Regions from separate parts of the Flavobacterium acetivorans genome, predicted to be linked through region 1. Evidence: riboswitches for the same ligand, from Rfam matches in the RefSeq annotation. Region 1 holds a riboswitch; the other holds the start of a gene.
The links. A riboswitch is a leader RNA that binds a small molecule or an ion and turns the genes downstream of it on or off. The one in region 1 is predicted to bind S-adenosylmethionine.
Positions count from the first base shown of each region.

Region 2: linked by a shared signal. The riboswitch ahead of LNP19_RS12055 (Na+/H+ antiporter NhaC family protein) and the one ahead of LNP19_RS02490 (homocysteine S-methyltransferase family protein) in region 1 are both predicted to bind S-adenosylmethionine.

Region 1 is NZ_CP087132.1:549,461-557,671, forward strand. It holds gene metF (methylenetetrahydrofolate reductase [NAD(P)H]) at 1-309, opposite strand, end outside; gene metH (methionine synthase) at 370-3,051, opposite strand; gene LNP19_RS02485 (hypothetical protein) at 3,207-3,653, opposite strand; gene LNP19_RS02490 (homocysteine S-methyltransferase family protein) at 3,672-4,673, opposite strand; SAM riboswitch class I at 4,920-5,034, opposite strand; gene LNP19_RS02495 (NAD(P)/FAD-dependent oxidoreductase) at 5,127-6,179, opposite strand; gene LNP19_RS02500 (precorrin-2 dehydrogenase/sirohydrochlorin ferrochelatase family protein) at 6,282-6,863, opposite strand; gene cobA (uroporphyrinogen-III C-methyltransferase) at 6,850-7,641, opposite strand; gene LNP19_RS02510 (HEPN domain-containing protein) at 7,631-8,211, opposite strand, start outside.
Region 2 is NZ_CP087132.1:2,758,953-2,767,163, forward strand. It holds gene lpxA (acyl-ACP--UDP-N-acetylglucosamine O-acyltransferase) at 1-715, shown strand, start outside; gene efp (elongation factor P) at 791-1,357, shown strand; gene LNP19_RS12040 (UDP-3-O-(3-hydroxymyristoyl)glucosamine N-acyltransferase) at 1,427-2,356, shown strand; gene sucD (succinate--CoA ligase subunit alpha) at 2,467-3,339, shown strand; gene LNP19_RS12050 (hypothetical protein) at 3,556-3,978, shown strand; SAM-I-IV-variant riboswitch at 4,096-4,193, shown strand; gene LNP19_RS12055 (Na+/H+ antiporter NhaC family protein) at 4,251-5,573, shown strand; gene fabG (3-oxoacyl-[acyl-carrier-protein] reductase) at 5,811-6,557, shown strand; gene LNP19_RS12065 (hypothetical protein) at 6,639-8,211, shown strand, end outside.

The sequences.
Region 1 (8,211 bases):
CTTGGTAAAACCACCGCAAAGTACATGAGGAACTGTATCAACATTGTATTTATGCTTGATTGAAGCACAAATACCCAAAGTTCCAGGACGCATTCTGGTTAATTTTTTATCTAATAATCCATTGCCTTTATCAACATAAATATACTCCTCACGCGAAGTCGTAACATCAATAAATGGCGGTTTGAACTCCATCAACGGATCAATATTATCGTATAATTCCTGAATATTCTTTCCTTTTTGAGGCGGAATAATTTCGAAAGAGAATAATGTTTCCCCTTTTGCTGCTTCTATATGTTGTGTTACTTTCATTCTTTTTTTTGTTTAAAGTTTAAAGTTTAAGGTTTCTTTCGAACAACTTTAAACATTTTTTTAATCTGCAATATTCGGGTTCAACCATTTCATAGCTAAATCAGTTGAAATACTTCTACGTTTTGCGTAATCAATCACTTGATCTTCTTTTATTTTTCCAAGTCCGAAATACTTACTTTCTGAATTCCCAAAATAATATCCAGAAACCGAAGAAGCGGGCCACATCGCCATACTTTCGGTCAATGTTACTCCAATTTCTTCTTCCACATTTAACAGTTTCCAAATTGTTGGCTTCTCTAAATGGTCAGGACAAGCAGGATAACCCGGTGCCGGACGAATTCCTTTATAGGTTTCCGCAATCATATCCTCGGTACTTAAAGCTTCATCCGGAGAATAGCCCCAAATTTCTTTTCTTACTCTTTCGTGCAAGTATTCAGCAAAAGCTTCCGCAAAACGATCGGCCATTGCTTTCACCATGATTGAATTATAATCATCTAAATCCTTTTCGAATTCAGCTGCCCATTCGTCAACGCCAAAACCGGTCGTTACACAAAATGCACCCATATAATCGGTTTTACCGGAATCTTTTGGAGCAATAAAATCTGATAAGGCAATGTTTGGCGCTCCTTTTGTTTTTTGAGATTGCTGGCGTAAGGTCAAAAATTTCTCCAAAACTTTTCCGTTTTCATCTGTCAATTCAATATCATCATCGTTGACTTGATTCGCCGGAAAAATTCCATAAATCCCTTTGGCTGTCAATTTCTTTTCTTTCAAAATCACTTGCAACATTTCCTGTGCATCTGCAAAAACAGAAGTTGCTTGTTCTCCTACCACTTCATCGGTAAGAATAGCCGGATATTTCCCGAACAATTCCCAAGTCCTGAAAAATGGCGTCCAGTCAATATAAGGAACCAAAACATCCAAATCGACTTCGATTGTTTTTGCTCCAATAAAATTAGGTTTCATTGGAGTGTAATTTTCCCAGTCTAACAGTAATTTGTTTTTTCGAGCCTGCTCAATCGTTAAGAAATTTTTGTCGCGCGAACGATTCAAAAACGTCTCTCTAAAAGCATCATATTCTTCACGAATCGATGCTGCATATATTTTTTTATCGCTGTTTAATAAACTTCCGGCGACCGTTACGGCTCTAGAAGCATCATTTACGTGAATTACTGTTTCTCTGTATTGTGGAGCAATTTTCACGGCAGTATGCGCGCGCGAAGTGGTGGCACCACCAATCATCACTGGAATTTTAATATTTCGTTTATCCAACTCTTTGGCTAAATAAACCATTTCATCAAGCGAAGGAGTAATCAATCCACTTAATCCGATAATATCTACATTGTGTTCTATGGCAGCCGCAATAATTTTCTCGGGAGCAACCATGACACCCAAATCTACAATTTCATAATTATTACAAGCCAAAACGACAGATACAATGTTTTTTCCAATATCATGTACATCGCCTTTTACCGTTGCCATCAAGATTTTTCCATTCCCTTGTTTGTCTCCCGCTTGCTTGCTTGCTTCTATAAACGGTAATAAATAAGCCACTGCTTTTTTCATCACACGAGCCGATTTTACCACTTGAGGCAAAAACATTTTTCCGCTTCCGAACAGATCTCCCACGACATTCATTCCGGCCATCAAGTTGATCTCGATAACTTCAATTGGTTTTGTTGCCGCCAATCGGGCTTCTTCGACATCAATTTCTATAAACGCATCAATTCCTTTGACCAAGGAATGGGTAATACGTTCTTGGACTGTTCCTGAACGCCATTCTTGGATTGCTTTTTCATTGTTTTTGCTATCTCCTTTTACATTTTCGGCAAAATCCAACAATCTTTCGGTCGCATCATCACGTCGGTTCAGAATTACATCTTCTACATGTTCCAATAAATCTTTTGGAATTTCATCGTAAATAGTAAGCATTTCCGGATTCACGATTCCCATCGTCATACCATTTTGAATAGCATGATACAAGAACACCGAATGCATCGCTTCCCTCACCACATCATTCCCTCTAAAAGAAAAGGAAACATTACTTACTCCACCGCTAATGTGTGCATGCGGTAGATTTTCTCGAACCCATTTTGTCCCTCTAAAGAAATCCAAGGCGTTCAGGCGGTGTTCTTCCATTCCTGTTGCTACCGGAAATATATTCAAATCAAAGATGATGTCTTGTGGTGGAAAACCAACCTTATTGACCAAAATATCATAAGAACGCTGGCAAATTTCCACTCGGCGTTCATAATTATCGGCCTGACCTACCTCATCAAAAGCCATGATAATGGCAGCGGCTCCGTAGCGTTTGATAAGTTTAGCGTGGTGAATAAATTGCTCTTCGCCTTCTTTCAAAGAAATCGAATTTACGACGCATTTCCCTTGCACAACTTTTAAACCCGCTTCGATGATATGCCATTTAGAGCTGTCAATCATAATGGGCACACGAGAAATATCCGGTTCGGCAGCTATTAAATTCAGGAATTTTGTCATAGCATATTCGCCATCAAGCATTCCTTCATCCATATTAATATCGATGATTTGCGCGCCACCTTCTACTTGCTCTTTCGCAATACTTAATGCTTCTTCGTATTTTTCCTCCTTAATTAATCGAAGGAATTTTCTAGAACCAGTTACATTGGTTCGCTCTCCAACGTTCACAAATACACTTTCAGGTGCAATGATTAAAGGTTCTAATCCTGATAAAACTAAGTTTCTTCTAGTTTCTTTTTCTGCCATTTTATTTACTTTTAATCCTAAATCGTTTTCAAAACGACATAGGTTTAATCTTTATTTTTATTGCAACTTTTTGCTAATGAATTTCCGTTTCCTTTTTTTAAAAAGCTTTTTCTCATTGTCGGCACAAGCGAGACGCTTGCGCTAGCGGAAGAAGATTACTTCCATTTTGACTTTTCAAAATACTTGTTTGACACGCCACTATCATATATATAATATTTAGTTTTAGTAAAACCGGCTTTAACAAGAGTAATTGAATCTGGTTTTAATTCTTCATTTAAAATAATATAGTTGGCTCTTGGGTTCTTTAAATCATATTTAACTTTGTAATATTTTTTTAGAATTAAATTATTGTTCCCCGTTACTTTCATAGATGATAAAATTTTTCCATCCTTATAAAAATAATATTTTATATAAGTAGACTTAGAAATATGCTTATACCTTGTTGCAAAACCAATCGTTTCTCCTTTAAATGTTTTTCTATAATCATCGTATTTATGATCGTCCCAATATCTAAGAAGTAATAAAAAAAGTACCGCTGCACAAAATATAATAATAGCCCAAGGATTAGTTTTGCTTTTTTCCGGCTTACTTTCTTCTATCATCTAACTAATATCAAAATTTTACATTGTCGCTGTTGACACACGCGGCTTATAATCTTTTGCGATTTCTGCAATCAACTTTATGTGTTCCGGGGTTGTTCCGCAACAACCGCCTATGATATTCACTAAATTATCGTCTAAATATTCTTTGATAAAAGCCTGCATTTGCTCCGGGGTTTCATCATATTCACCAAAGGCGTTTGGCAATCCTGCATTAGGATGCGCTGACACATTAAAAGAGGTGTTTTGTGATAGGGTTTGCAGATAGGGTTTCAATAAATCGGCACCTAGGGCACAATTAAATCCCACGCTCAACAAAGGGATATGCGAAACTGAAATCAGGAAAGCCTCTACTGTTTGTCCTGATAGTGTTCTTCCCGAAGCATCCGTAATGGTTCCTGAAACCATGATTGGAATATCAATATTGCGCTCGTCTTTGACTTCCTCGATGGCAAAAAGTGCCGCTTTGGCATTCAAGGTATCGAAAATAGTTTCTACTAATAACAAATCGCAACCGCCGTCCATTAAAGCTTCGACCTGTTGTTTGTAAGCAATTCGTAAATCATCAAAGGTTACTGCTCTGTATCCCGGATCATTTACATCGGGCGACATGCTTGCAGTTCTGTTCGTTGGCCCTACTGAACCAGCCACAAAACGAGGTTTATCAGGATTTTTGGCTGTAAATTCGTCTGCTACTTCACGAGCAATTTTTGCCGATTCGAAGTTGAGTTCGTAAACGAAATCTTCCAGATGATAATCGGCCATACCGATAGTGGTTCCAGAAAACGTATTGGTTTCTACAATATCTGCTCCTGCTTCAAAATAGGCGGCATGAACCGCTTTGATAGCTTGCGGTTGGGTAAGTGACAACAAATCATTGTTCCCTTTTAGAGAATGAGGAAAATCTTTGAAACGTTCTCCACGAAAATCTTCTTCGGAAAAATTATATCGTTGCAACATGGTTCCCATAGCTCCGTCGAGCACGAGTATGTTTTTTTTAATTGCTTCTTGAATTGATGCCATTTATTTATTTTTTATAAATTTAAATGCTCACTATACCCAATCTTTAGCCCTGATGCTCGAATTGTTTTCACAATTCCCTTTTATTCTGGTATTCAGAATAAAAGATATAGCGCACAGCAGGAAGGATGCCGGCCGAAAAAAGGCCAAACAATTGCTCTAATTACTGAAAAAAATCAGTAAGCTGGTATATCGATAAAGTTGTCAAGAAAAGTTTTTGAGAAATACTGTGAAAGTATTCTTATGTTATCTATCTTATAGTTCTGAAATAAAATCAGAATAAAGTAGAATGTAGCACCTTCTTTAAAGATAAAGGGTTGCTAAGGTTTCATTGGGTCTTTCCCTCCGCCTTTCGTGATAACGATCAATAAATATAGGAACGGTGCAAAACTAAGAAATAGCGTTACTACTTGCAAGTAATAACGCTATATTTTTTAACTAGTTTGTCCTAAGTTGTTAAACTATGGCTTTAACGACTGCTTTTGGAGCTTCTTTACGAGTTCCGTCAAATCCATCAATACCACTTACGGTGGTATATTTCAATACATATTTTTTGCCCGGATTGATGATTTGATAGGCCGCCTGACACATTAACGTAGCTTCATGAAAACCACAAAGAATCAATTTTAGTTTTCCCGGATAGGTATTTACGTCACCAATGGCAAAAATTCCGGGAATATTAGTTTGGTAATCCAAAGCATTATTTACTTTAATCGCATTTTTCTCGATTTCCAATCCCCAGTCTCCAATAGGGCCTAACTTTGGTGTTAATCCAAAAAGAGGAATGAAATAATCCGTAGCGATAGTTCTTTGGGCTCCGTTTTCTTCGACAACTACAGATTCCAAATGCTCATCACCATTTAAGCCAACCACTTCCCCTGGAGTAATCATTTTTATTTTACCTGAATTTTTTAGCTCCTGCACTTTTTCGACTGAATCCAAGGCGCCGCGGAATTCATTTCTGCGGTGGATTAAAGTCACCTCGGATGCCACATTCGACAAGAAAATACTCCAATCCAGCGCAGAATCTCCACCACCGGCGATTACTACTCTCTTGTCTCTGAATTTTTCCGGGTTTTTGATAAAGTATTTTATCCCTTTATCCTCATAAAACTCAATGTCTTCAATAAGTGGCTTTCTTGGCTCGAAACTTCCCAAACCTCCGGCAATGGCAATAACCGGAGCGTGAAATCTTTTACCTTTATTTGAAGTCACAATAAAACTTCCGTCTTCTTGCTTCTCTATAGTTTCAGCACGTTCTCCAAGCGTAAATCCTGGTTCGAACTGCTTAATTTGTTCCATTAAATTATCGACTAAATCTCCCGCCAATACTTCTGGAAAACCAGGGATATCGTAGATAGGTTTCTTTGGATATAATTCCGAAAGTTGTCCGCCTGCTTGTGGTAAGGCGTCTAATATATGGCATTTTAATTTTAATAATCCTGCTTCAAAAACGGCAAATAAACCAGTTGGACCGGCTCCTATTATAAGGATATCTGTTTTAATCATTTTTTTATTCTTTATGTAATTATTCTAAATTATCTGATTACAAATTAACGACTGATTTTTACTTCATAAAATGACAATTATCATTCGTTAGTTTTGGCTGTATTATTCTTTATTTTTTAATGATTGAGTAATCTCATTCATTTTATTGACTTTATCTTCAAAATTCCCTTTCAATGTTTTGCGGTATTCGTTCAGATTCAATACCATTTGATTGATATCTTCCGGTATTATTTCTTCAAAAAACTCTCGTAATCTTTTGGCTGTTGTAGGTGATTTTCCGTTGGTCGAAATGGCAATTTTCACATTCCCTTTGGTTACAATTCCACCCAAATAATAATCGCATAAATCAGGCGTGTCGGCAATATTGCAAATCAAATGTCTTTTTCGGGACAAATCATAAATCCTTTTATTCACTTTTAAATCGTCGGTACAGGCAATTACCAGATGCCGTTTTTTCAACATTTTTTTCTTGAACTTCGCCTCAGTCAATATCACCGAAGGATGTTTTGCCACCAATTCTTCTAATTCCGGTAAAAACTTTGGTGCGACCACCTCAACATTGGCATTCGGGCTGGATTTTAGCAGGAAAGATAATTTTTCCAATCCTACATTTCCTCCGCCTACAATCAGTACATTAAGGTTGTGTAGTTTTAAAAATATTGGATACAATTCATTCCTTTCCATATGCCAACACCTTATGATTCGATTTTAATTCCTTATAAAAACCTACTCTTTTCTTATTATCTCCAACTACTTCCCCAATTACGATAATTGCCGGAGAACTTAAATTGTTCTCTGCCACCACTCTTTGGATCGTATTTATAGTTCCAATTCCGACTTTTTCCTCCGGAGTGGTTCCGTTTTGAATAATCGCAACAGGAATTTCTCCTTTCGATTCTTTTTGGAATAAAGCGACAATTTCCGCTAGTTTACTCATCCCCATCAAAATCACCACTGTTGCGGTAGATTGAGCCGCTAAAGCTACATCTGTTGACAATTTTCTGGCAGAAGTTGTTCCCGTGATTACCCAAAAACTCTCCGAAATTCCTCTTTTGGTCAACGAAATTCCCTGAGAAGCCGGAACCGCAATCGATGATGAAATTCCCGGCACTACAAATGTAGGGATTCCAAAACTTTCTACGAATTCTATTTCTTCACTTCCTCTTCCAAAAATGAAAGGATCTCCACCTTTCAAGCGAACTACATGACCGTAAGTAAGCGCATTATCTACAATCAATTGGTTGATTTCGTCTTGGGTATAAGCATGACAGCCTTTTCTTTTTCCGACAAATATTTTCAATGCTTTTTTAGGAGCATAAGACAATAGTTCGTCATTTGCCAAAGCATCATACAAAACCACCTTGGCTTCCGCCAATGCTTTTGCTCCTTTGATGGTAAGCAAATCCGAATCTCCCGGACCGGCACCTACTAAAGTAACTTGAGGTTCTATTTTATTTTTCATCTTTTAGGTCTTTGGCTCTGAATGCTTCTATCGTATCAAAAAAAGTGATTGCTTCTTGAATATACTTTTTGGCGAATTCCTCAGATGGTTCATTCTGATTAATTTGAAACACTAAATCTTTTAAGGTGGATTGCAATGGAATTTTATTGGTTTCTACAAAAACAGTATCAAACAAACTTATTATTCCTGCTTGATGGTTTGTTTTTTGGTTTTCCGAAAGCAATAAAGCTTTCGCGCCGTTTACAAAACCTGCATAAGCATGATAAATTGCATCTGACCATTTTTTGTCTTCGAAAGCTTCCTGTGCAAAAGTCAATTTATCTTTGGCTTCTAACAATAAAGTAGCCACCAAATCAATTACAACACCGGCACATTCTCCCACTCCAACCGCTTTTACGTAATTATCGGCATTTCCCCAATCTACAAAATCAGCTTCGGTAAGGTTGGTTACATCGGCTAAAGGTTTCAAAAATTCATAGAAATATTTCTCTCCTTTGGCATCGTAATAATCCAAAAAGGATTGTCCGTTTCCATTTTCTTCAAAATCATTTAAGATAAAACGCAAAGCAT
Region 2 (8,211 bases), 1.4 Mb from region 1:
AACCATTCATAACAATGTAGTTATAGGAGATGGTACTTGGATTGGCTCCAATGTTACTATCATGGAAGGTGCAAGAATAGGAAAGAATTGCAACATTTTCCCTGGCGCAGTAATCTCTGCTGTTCCTCAGGATTTAAAATTTGGAGGAGAAGAATCTTTGGCAATTATTGGAGATAATTGTACCATTAGAGAATGTGTTACAGTCAATCGAGGAACAGTTGCATCGGGTCAAACCGTTATAGGTGATAATTGTTTGATTATGGCCAGTGCACACATTGCGCATGATTGCCACGTAGGAAACAATGCCATTATTGTCAATGGAGTATTATTAGGAGGACATGTGACTGTAGGGAATTACGCCATTGTGGGTGGATTATCAGCAGTGCATCAATTTATTAACATTGGAGATCATGCCATGATTTCAGGTGGTTCGCTTTTAAGAAAAGACGTTCCTCCTTATACAAAGGCAGCTAAAGAGCCTTTGTCTTATGTAGGGATTAACTCGGTGGGATTAAGAAGACGTGGTTTTTCGACTGAAAAAATCAGAGAGATTCAAGATATATACCGAATTTTATATCAAAAAAATTACAACACCACTCAGGCTTTAGGCATTATTGAAGGTGAGATGGAAGCAACTCCTGAGAGAGATGAAATTATTGATTTTATCAGAAATTCATCAAGAGGTGTTATGAAAGGATACTCTGGGAACTATTAATAAAAAATGTTTAATCCTTTAATTACTTAATCGATTAAACTAGCGAATCAACGAATCAACAAATAAAAAAATAAAATGGCATCTACATCAGATATTAAAAACGGATTGTGTATTAAATTCAATAATGATATTTATAAGATTATCGAGTTTCTTCATGTTAAACCAGGTAAAGGTCCCGCTTTCGTTAGAACAAAATTAAGAAGTTTGACTAACGGAAAAGTATTAGACAATACCTTTTCGGCAGGACATAAAATTGACGAAGTTCGTGTTGAAAATCATAAATTTCAATTTTTATATCCAGAAGGGGACGAGTTTCATTTTATGAATACGGAAACTTTTGAACAAATATCTTTGAATAAAAACATCTTAGACTCACCTGAATTATTAAAAGAAGGCGAGAATGTAATGGTAAGCATCAATACAGAAACAGATTTGCCTCTTTCTGTAGATATGCCAGCATCTGTAATACTTGAGGTAACTTATGCAGAACCAGGAATTAAAGGAAACACGGCTACAAATGCAACTAAATCAGCAACTGTTGAAACTGGTGCAACGGTAAATGTACCTTTGTTTATCAATGAAGGAGATAAAATTAAAATTGATACAGCCTCTGGTTCATACATGGAGCGTGTAAAAGAATAGTTTACAGTGTTTAGTATTCAGTTTATAGTCAAACTGAGTACTAAACACTGAACACTGAATACTAAATTTATGAAATTCCCAAAAGTTTATCCTTTACAAGAAATTGCAGCCATAATTGACTGCGAGTATGTTGGTGATTCGAATTTTCCCGTTTTGGGCATGAATGAAATTCATGTTGTTGAAGCAGGTGATATTGTTTTTGTAGATCATCCCAAATATTACGATAAGGCACTAAACTCAGCCGCAACTATTATTTTAATCAATAAAAAAGTAGATTGTCCAGAAGGAAAAGCTTTATTATTGTCAGACGATCCTTTTAGAGATTTCAACAAGTTGACGAATCATTTCAAGCCTTTTCAAGCTTCTAACGCTTCGATTTCTGCTTCAGCTGAAATAGGTCAAAACACTGTAATTCAACCAAATAGCTTCATAGGTAATCATGTGGTGATAGGGAAGAATTGTTTGATCCATTCTAATGTTTCTATTTATGACCATACAATTATAGGTGATAATGTCATCATTCATGCCGGAACAATTTTAGGAGCTGATGCTTTTTATTATAAGAAGCGAGAAGAAGGTTTTGATCAATTGCTTTCGGGCGGAAGAGTGGTTATTGAGAACAATGTAGGCATTGGAGCTTTGTGTACAATTGATAAAGGGGTTACTGGAGATACGACCATTGGAGAAGGAACAAAAATAGACAATCAGGTACATGTAGGTCATGATACTGTAATTGGGAAAAAATGTTTAATTGCTTCACAAACGGGTATTGCCGGCTGCGTAATTATTGAGGATGAAGTTACCATTTGGGGGCAGGTAGGAACCACAAGCGGAATTACTATTGGTGAAAAAGCGGTGATTCTTGGTCAAACCGGGGTTACAAAATCGGTTGAAGGAGGAAAGACCTATTTTGGTACGCCTATCGAAGAGTCCAGAGAAAAATTAAAACAATTGGCTAATATCAAAAAGATTCCTGAAATTTTAATTAAATTAAAATAACAGCAAACTTAATTATCATAAATTATTTTGATACGAAAAAAGGCTTAAAATAATTTCGAAAACCTTACTTTTGCATCACTATTTAAAAAAAATCACATAAAATATATATCATGAGTGTTTTAGTTAATAAAGATTCCAAAATAATTGTTCAAGGATTTACAGGAAGTGAAGGAACTTTCCACGCTTCTCAAATGATTGAGTACGGTACTAACGTTGTGGGTGGTGTTACTCCGGGTAAAGGAGGAACTACGCATTTAGACAGACCTGTTTTTAATACAGTGAAAGATGCTGTAGAACAAGCTGGAGCTGACACTACTATCATTTTTGTACCACCTGCTTTTGCTGCTGATGCAATTATGGAAGCTGCTGATGCTGGAATAAAAGTGATTATCGCAATTACAGAAGGAATTCCTGTTGCTGATATGATTCACGCTAATAACTATGTAAAAGAAAGAAATGCAAGATTAATTGGTCCTAACTGTCCTGGAATTATTACTCCTGGTGAAGCTAAAGTGGGTATTATGCCAGGTTTTGTTTTCAAAAAAGGAACCGTAGGTATCGTTTCAAAATCAGGAACTTTAACTTATGAGGCTGCTGATCAAGTGGTAAAACAAGGATTAGGAATCACTACTGCTATCGGTATTGGTGGAGATCCAATCATTGGAACTACTACTAAAGAAGCGGTTGAATTATTGATGAACGATCCAGAAACGGAATGTATCGTTATGATTGGTGAAATTGGAGGTCAACTAGAAGCTGATGCTGCTAAATGGATCAAAGCTGATGGTAACCGTAAACCAGTTGTAGGATTCATCGCAGGAGTTACTGCTCCAGCGGGACGTACAATGGGTCATGCAGGTGCTATCGTTGGTGGAGCTGATGATACTGCTGAAGCTAAAAAACAAATCATGAGAGACAACGGTATTCATGTTGTTGATTCACCAGCTGAAATTGGTAAAAAAGTAAAAGAAGTTTTAGGATAGTTTACTATTTAAAACTAAAAATAGATTAAGCCTCACAATTTGTGGGGCTTTTTTATTATAAATCGAATTAAAAAAATACCTTTGCAACTTATTAAAAAATAAGCTTTTTAGAAGTTTATTTTTAATAAAAACAATATAAATGAATGGTTTTGAATTGTTTTTCATGTCTTTGTGAGCTAGTTTTTCCAAAGCCAATCCAAATAAAAATAAAATAATATGTATAAGGAATTAAAAAAGTTCGAAGTTAGCAATCAGTTTTCATTTTCTATCGATCATAGTTTAGAGGAAGTTTGTAATGCTTCTGAAGGATCTGGTGTGTTTTTAGTTTACGCAGTAGGAGATGACAAAGAGTTGATTATGGTTGGTTCTACAGGAACTGTTCAAAACGACGGAACATTGAAAATCAAAAATGGCGGTTTGTATGATAAAATCGTAAACGGTCACCAATTTGCAAAAACAGGAAGAAAATATTCTTGGCCGGCACAAATGAAAAAGGAAGACATTAGTGTATTAGAAGTGGTTTGGTACGACACTTTCAATGATACAGTTAAAGCTATTCCAACGGCTGTAGAAGGACAAGTTTTGCAGAATTTCTTAGATGAAAACGGAAAATTACCAAGATGGAATGTGGCTTTCTAAAACATTGCAATCTATATAATTTTAAAAAAGCTTTACTTCGGTAAGGCTTTTTTTTGCTTTAAAATCATAAAAACTAGCAAAGGAATGTTTTTATATTAAAATATATATTATTTTTGCAGCCGTTATCACGAATCTCTATTAGGAGATAGCAACCTGCAACAACGAGCAAGGTGCTAAAACGATAAGCCAAATCCTTTGGAAAAAATGTTGTTTTTTATTCCTGTTTTGCTTTTTTGTTTTTCGTCATATCCCTTTCATTTAATAAATTGATTATGACAAAACATGTTAAAAATGATGGTAATCCATTCGCTTTAATTCCTTTATTGATTTTTATCTTTACTTTCTTGGGAGCTGGTATTTGGCTCAATGATTTCTATGCGTTTCCATCTCCGGTTGCGGTTTTATTGGGAATTATTTCTGCATTTCTCCTTTTTAAATCATCTACAGAGGAGAAAATTTCAACTTTGATAGCCGGATGCGGAGAAAGTAAAATAATGACTATGTGTTTGATTTATTTACTGGCTGGTGCTTTTGCAGTCGTGAGTAAAGCTACGGGCGGTGTAGATGCAGTAGTAAGTTTAGGAATTAATAATATTGATGTTGCCTATTTTCCGTTGGGAATTTTTTTAATCGCTGCTTTTTTATCTACGGCAACTGGAACTTCGGTTGGAGCGATTGTCGCCATTGGACCCATAGCGGTAAGTTTGGCTGACAAAAGTGGCGCTTCTTTGCCTTTAATTTCAGGTGCTTTATTGGGAGGTTCGATGCTGGGAGACAATCTTTCGATGATATCGGATACTACGATTGCGGCAACACAATCTTTGGGTTGTAAATTGAAGGACAAGTTTAAAATCAATTTATTTATTGCTTTTCCTGCTGCGCTAATCACTATTTTAGTTCTCTTTTATTTGGGATTAAATTCTGATATTAACACCGTTGCAATTCCTACAAACAGCTTTAATTGGGTTACTATAGTTCCTTATGTGTTGGTGATTGTTCTGGCGGTATCCGGAGTTAATGTTTTTTCGACATTAATTATTGGCACTTTGCTTGCTGGTGCCATCGGTTTTTTTGGGGATAATTTTACTTTGATGGCTTTTACCCAGAAAATCTATGAAGGCTTTACCAGTATGACTGAAATTTTCTTACTTTCTATGCTTACAGGTGGTTTAGCAGCCATGGTAGATAAAGCCGGCGGTATCGATTATGTTTTGTCTCAGGTGAAAAGACGCATTAAAAGCAAAAAATCAGCTCAAACTGGAATTGGAACATTAGTGGGACTCGCGAATTTAGCAATTGCTAACAATACGGTTTCTATCGTCATTACGGGAAATATTGCCAAAGAAATCAATGACGAATATGATTTAAATCCAAGGAAAACGGCAACAATACTTGATATTTTTTCTTGTATTATTCAGGGGATTTTGCCTTACGGAGCTCAAGTGCTGCTAATTTTAAGCTTTGCTAATGGGAAACTGAATTTCGTAGATTTAATCAGTAATGCCTGGTATCACTTATTCTTGTTTATCTTTACATTGGTTGCTATTTATGCCAATTTTTGGGATAAATGGGTAAATCGCATTTTTAAAATTTAATTGAAGTTATTTATATTGATGTTATTGAATTTCAAATTTTTTTTAAAAAAGGAATTATTCTATATTTGACGGCTGTAAGATAGTCCTGATTACTTCACTTGACTTTTATTTTCATAAGAGTTCAGTGAATGTGAACATTTGTAGTGGAAATCATTTGATGTTTTTTTTTATAAACATCAAATATTGAAGCAAATAGCAGGAATAGCTACCAATAAAAATTAAACTAAGTTTTAGAACATGAAATTACTAGAAGGAAAAGTGGCCATTATAACAGGCGCAAGTCGCGGAATTGGAAAAGGAATTGCAGAGGTTTTTGCAAAACATGGAGCAAATGTTGCTTTTACTTACAGTTCGTCTGTTGAGTCGGCTTTAGCATTAGAAAACGAATTAAACGCTTTAGGAATTAAAGCCAAAGGATACCAATCAAACGCGGCAGATTTTAATGAAGCACAAACATTTGTGGATGCTGTTTTGGCTGAATTTGGAACTGTAGATATTTTGATTAACAATGCAGGAATTACGAAAGACAACCTTTTGATGCGTATGTCTGAAGCTGATTTTGATCAAGTTATTGATGTCAATTTGAAATCGGTATTCAATATGACAAAAGCAATTCAAAAAACATTCTTGAAACAACGTGCCGGTTCTATCATCAATATGAGTAGTGTAGTGGGAGTGAAAGGAAATGCCGGACAAACAAATTATGCTGCTTCTAAGGCTGGAGTTATTGGTTTTACAAAATCAGTTGCTTTGGAATTAGGTTCACGTAACATTCGTTGTAATGCGATTGCGCCAGGATTTATTGAGACGGAAATGACTGCAAAATTAAGTGACGATGTGGTTCAAGGATGGAGAGACGGTATTCCGTTGAAACGCGGTGGAACAACTGATGATGTGGCCAATGCTTGTCTTTTCTTTGCTTCAGATATGAGTGCATACGTTACCGGACAAGTCATGAATGTTGACGGAGGAATGCTTACCTAGATTTAATTATAAATTAAGAATTATGAATTTTAAATGATGAGGAATTCAAAATTTAAAATTCATCATTTAAAATAAAAAAGGATGACTACAAACACCGTTTTATTACTAGTTTTTTCATTATTAATAGCTGGTGGTTTGTCCTTTTTTCAATATTATTACAAAGCCAAAAACAAGTCGAAATTAAACTTGTTTTTGGCTTTTTTGCGTTTTCTATCTATTTTCTGTCTGTTACTATTGCTGATTAATCCCATAATCACTAGAAATACTCTAGAAATAGTAAAACCACCTTTGGCTCTTGTGGTGGACAATTCTAGTTCAATTTCCTACTTAAATGCGGATAAAACAGCATTAAAAGTCTATAAAGAATTAGCATCCAATGAAGCCTTAAATGAAAAATTTGATATTCAATCCTATCGGTTTGACAACGAATTCCAACAATCAGAAAAGTTTGATTTTAAAGGAACACAGTCCAATTTAGACGCGATTGCGAAGGATTTAAAGAGCATTAACAAAAACATTATTTTCCCGACCATTATTATTACCGATGGAAATCAAACTTCAGGTAATGATTATGTGTATGCTTTTGATACGGCTAACAAAGTTTTTCAGATTGTTTTGGGCGATACCATAAAACAGTTGGATTTAAAAATAAATCAGCTGAATGTAAACAAATATGCTTTTTATAAAAATAAATTTCCTGTTGAAGTATTTTTACAGTATTCGGGAAATAAAAATATTTTGGCCGATTTTAGTATTTCGCAAGGGAAATCTATTTTGAGCAAACAAACTATTTCCTTTTCGGCTTCTAAAAAAACAGCAGTTATCAATGTGCTTTTGCCCGCAGAAAAATTAGGTTCACAAGTTTTTAAGGCAACCATAACTTCTAAAGAAAAAGAGAAAAACAGCTACAACAATACTAAGAATTTTGCCGTTGAAGTGATCGATCAAAAGACAAATATAGCGCTCGTTTCGGCTATAAACCATCCTGATATCAGTGCTTTAAAACGCGCGATCGAATCTAATGCGCAACGCAAAGTAACTATTATTAACCCAAAGAATATCAATTCATTACAAGATTATGGCGTTTTGATTTTGTACCAGCCTACAGCCGAATTTAAAACCCTTTTTGAAGAGAACAAACTGGCGGGAATTAACACTTTTATTATTACGGGAACGCATACTGATTTTCCGTTTTTGAATCAGCAGCAAAATAGTTTGCTGTTTAAAATGGGCGCGCAAAAAGAAGATTATTTGGCAAGCTTTAATTCGCAATTCAATTTGTTTGCCATTGAAAATATCGGATTCGAAAATTTTCCGCCTTTGCAAAATCCTTTCGGAACAGTGACAACCAAAGGCAATCTTTCTGTTTTACTTTCGTCCAAAATCAGAAATATGGAAACCAATTCGCCTTTGCTGGCTTTTGCCGAAAATCAAGGAAAAAGAACGGCTTTTCTTTTAGGTGAAAATGCTTGGAAATGGCGTTTGCAAAGTCATGTTGACAATCAGTCTTTTGATAAATTTGATGTTTTTATAGACAAAACAATCCAATTTTTGGCTTCCAATAATTCCAAAAAATCATTGGTTGTAAATCATGAAAGCTTTTATAATTCAGGGGAAGCGATCGAAATTACGGCTCAATATTTCAATAAAAATT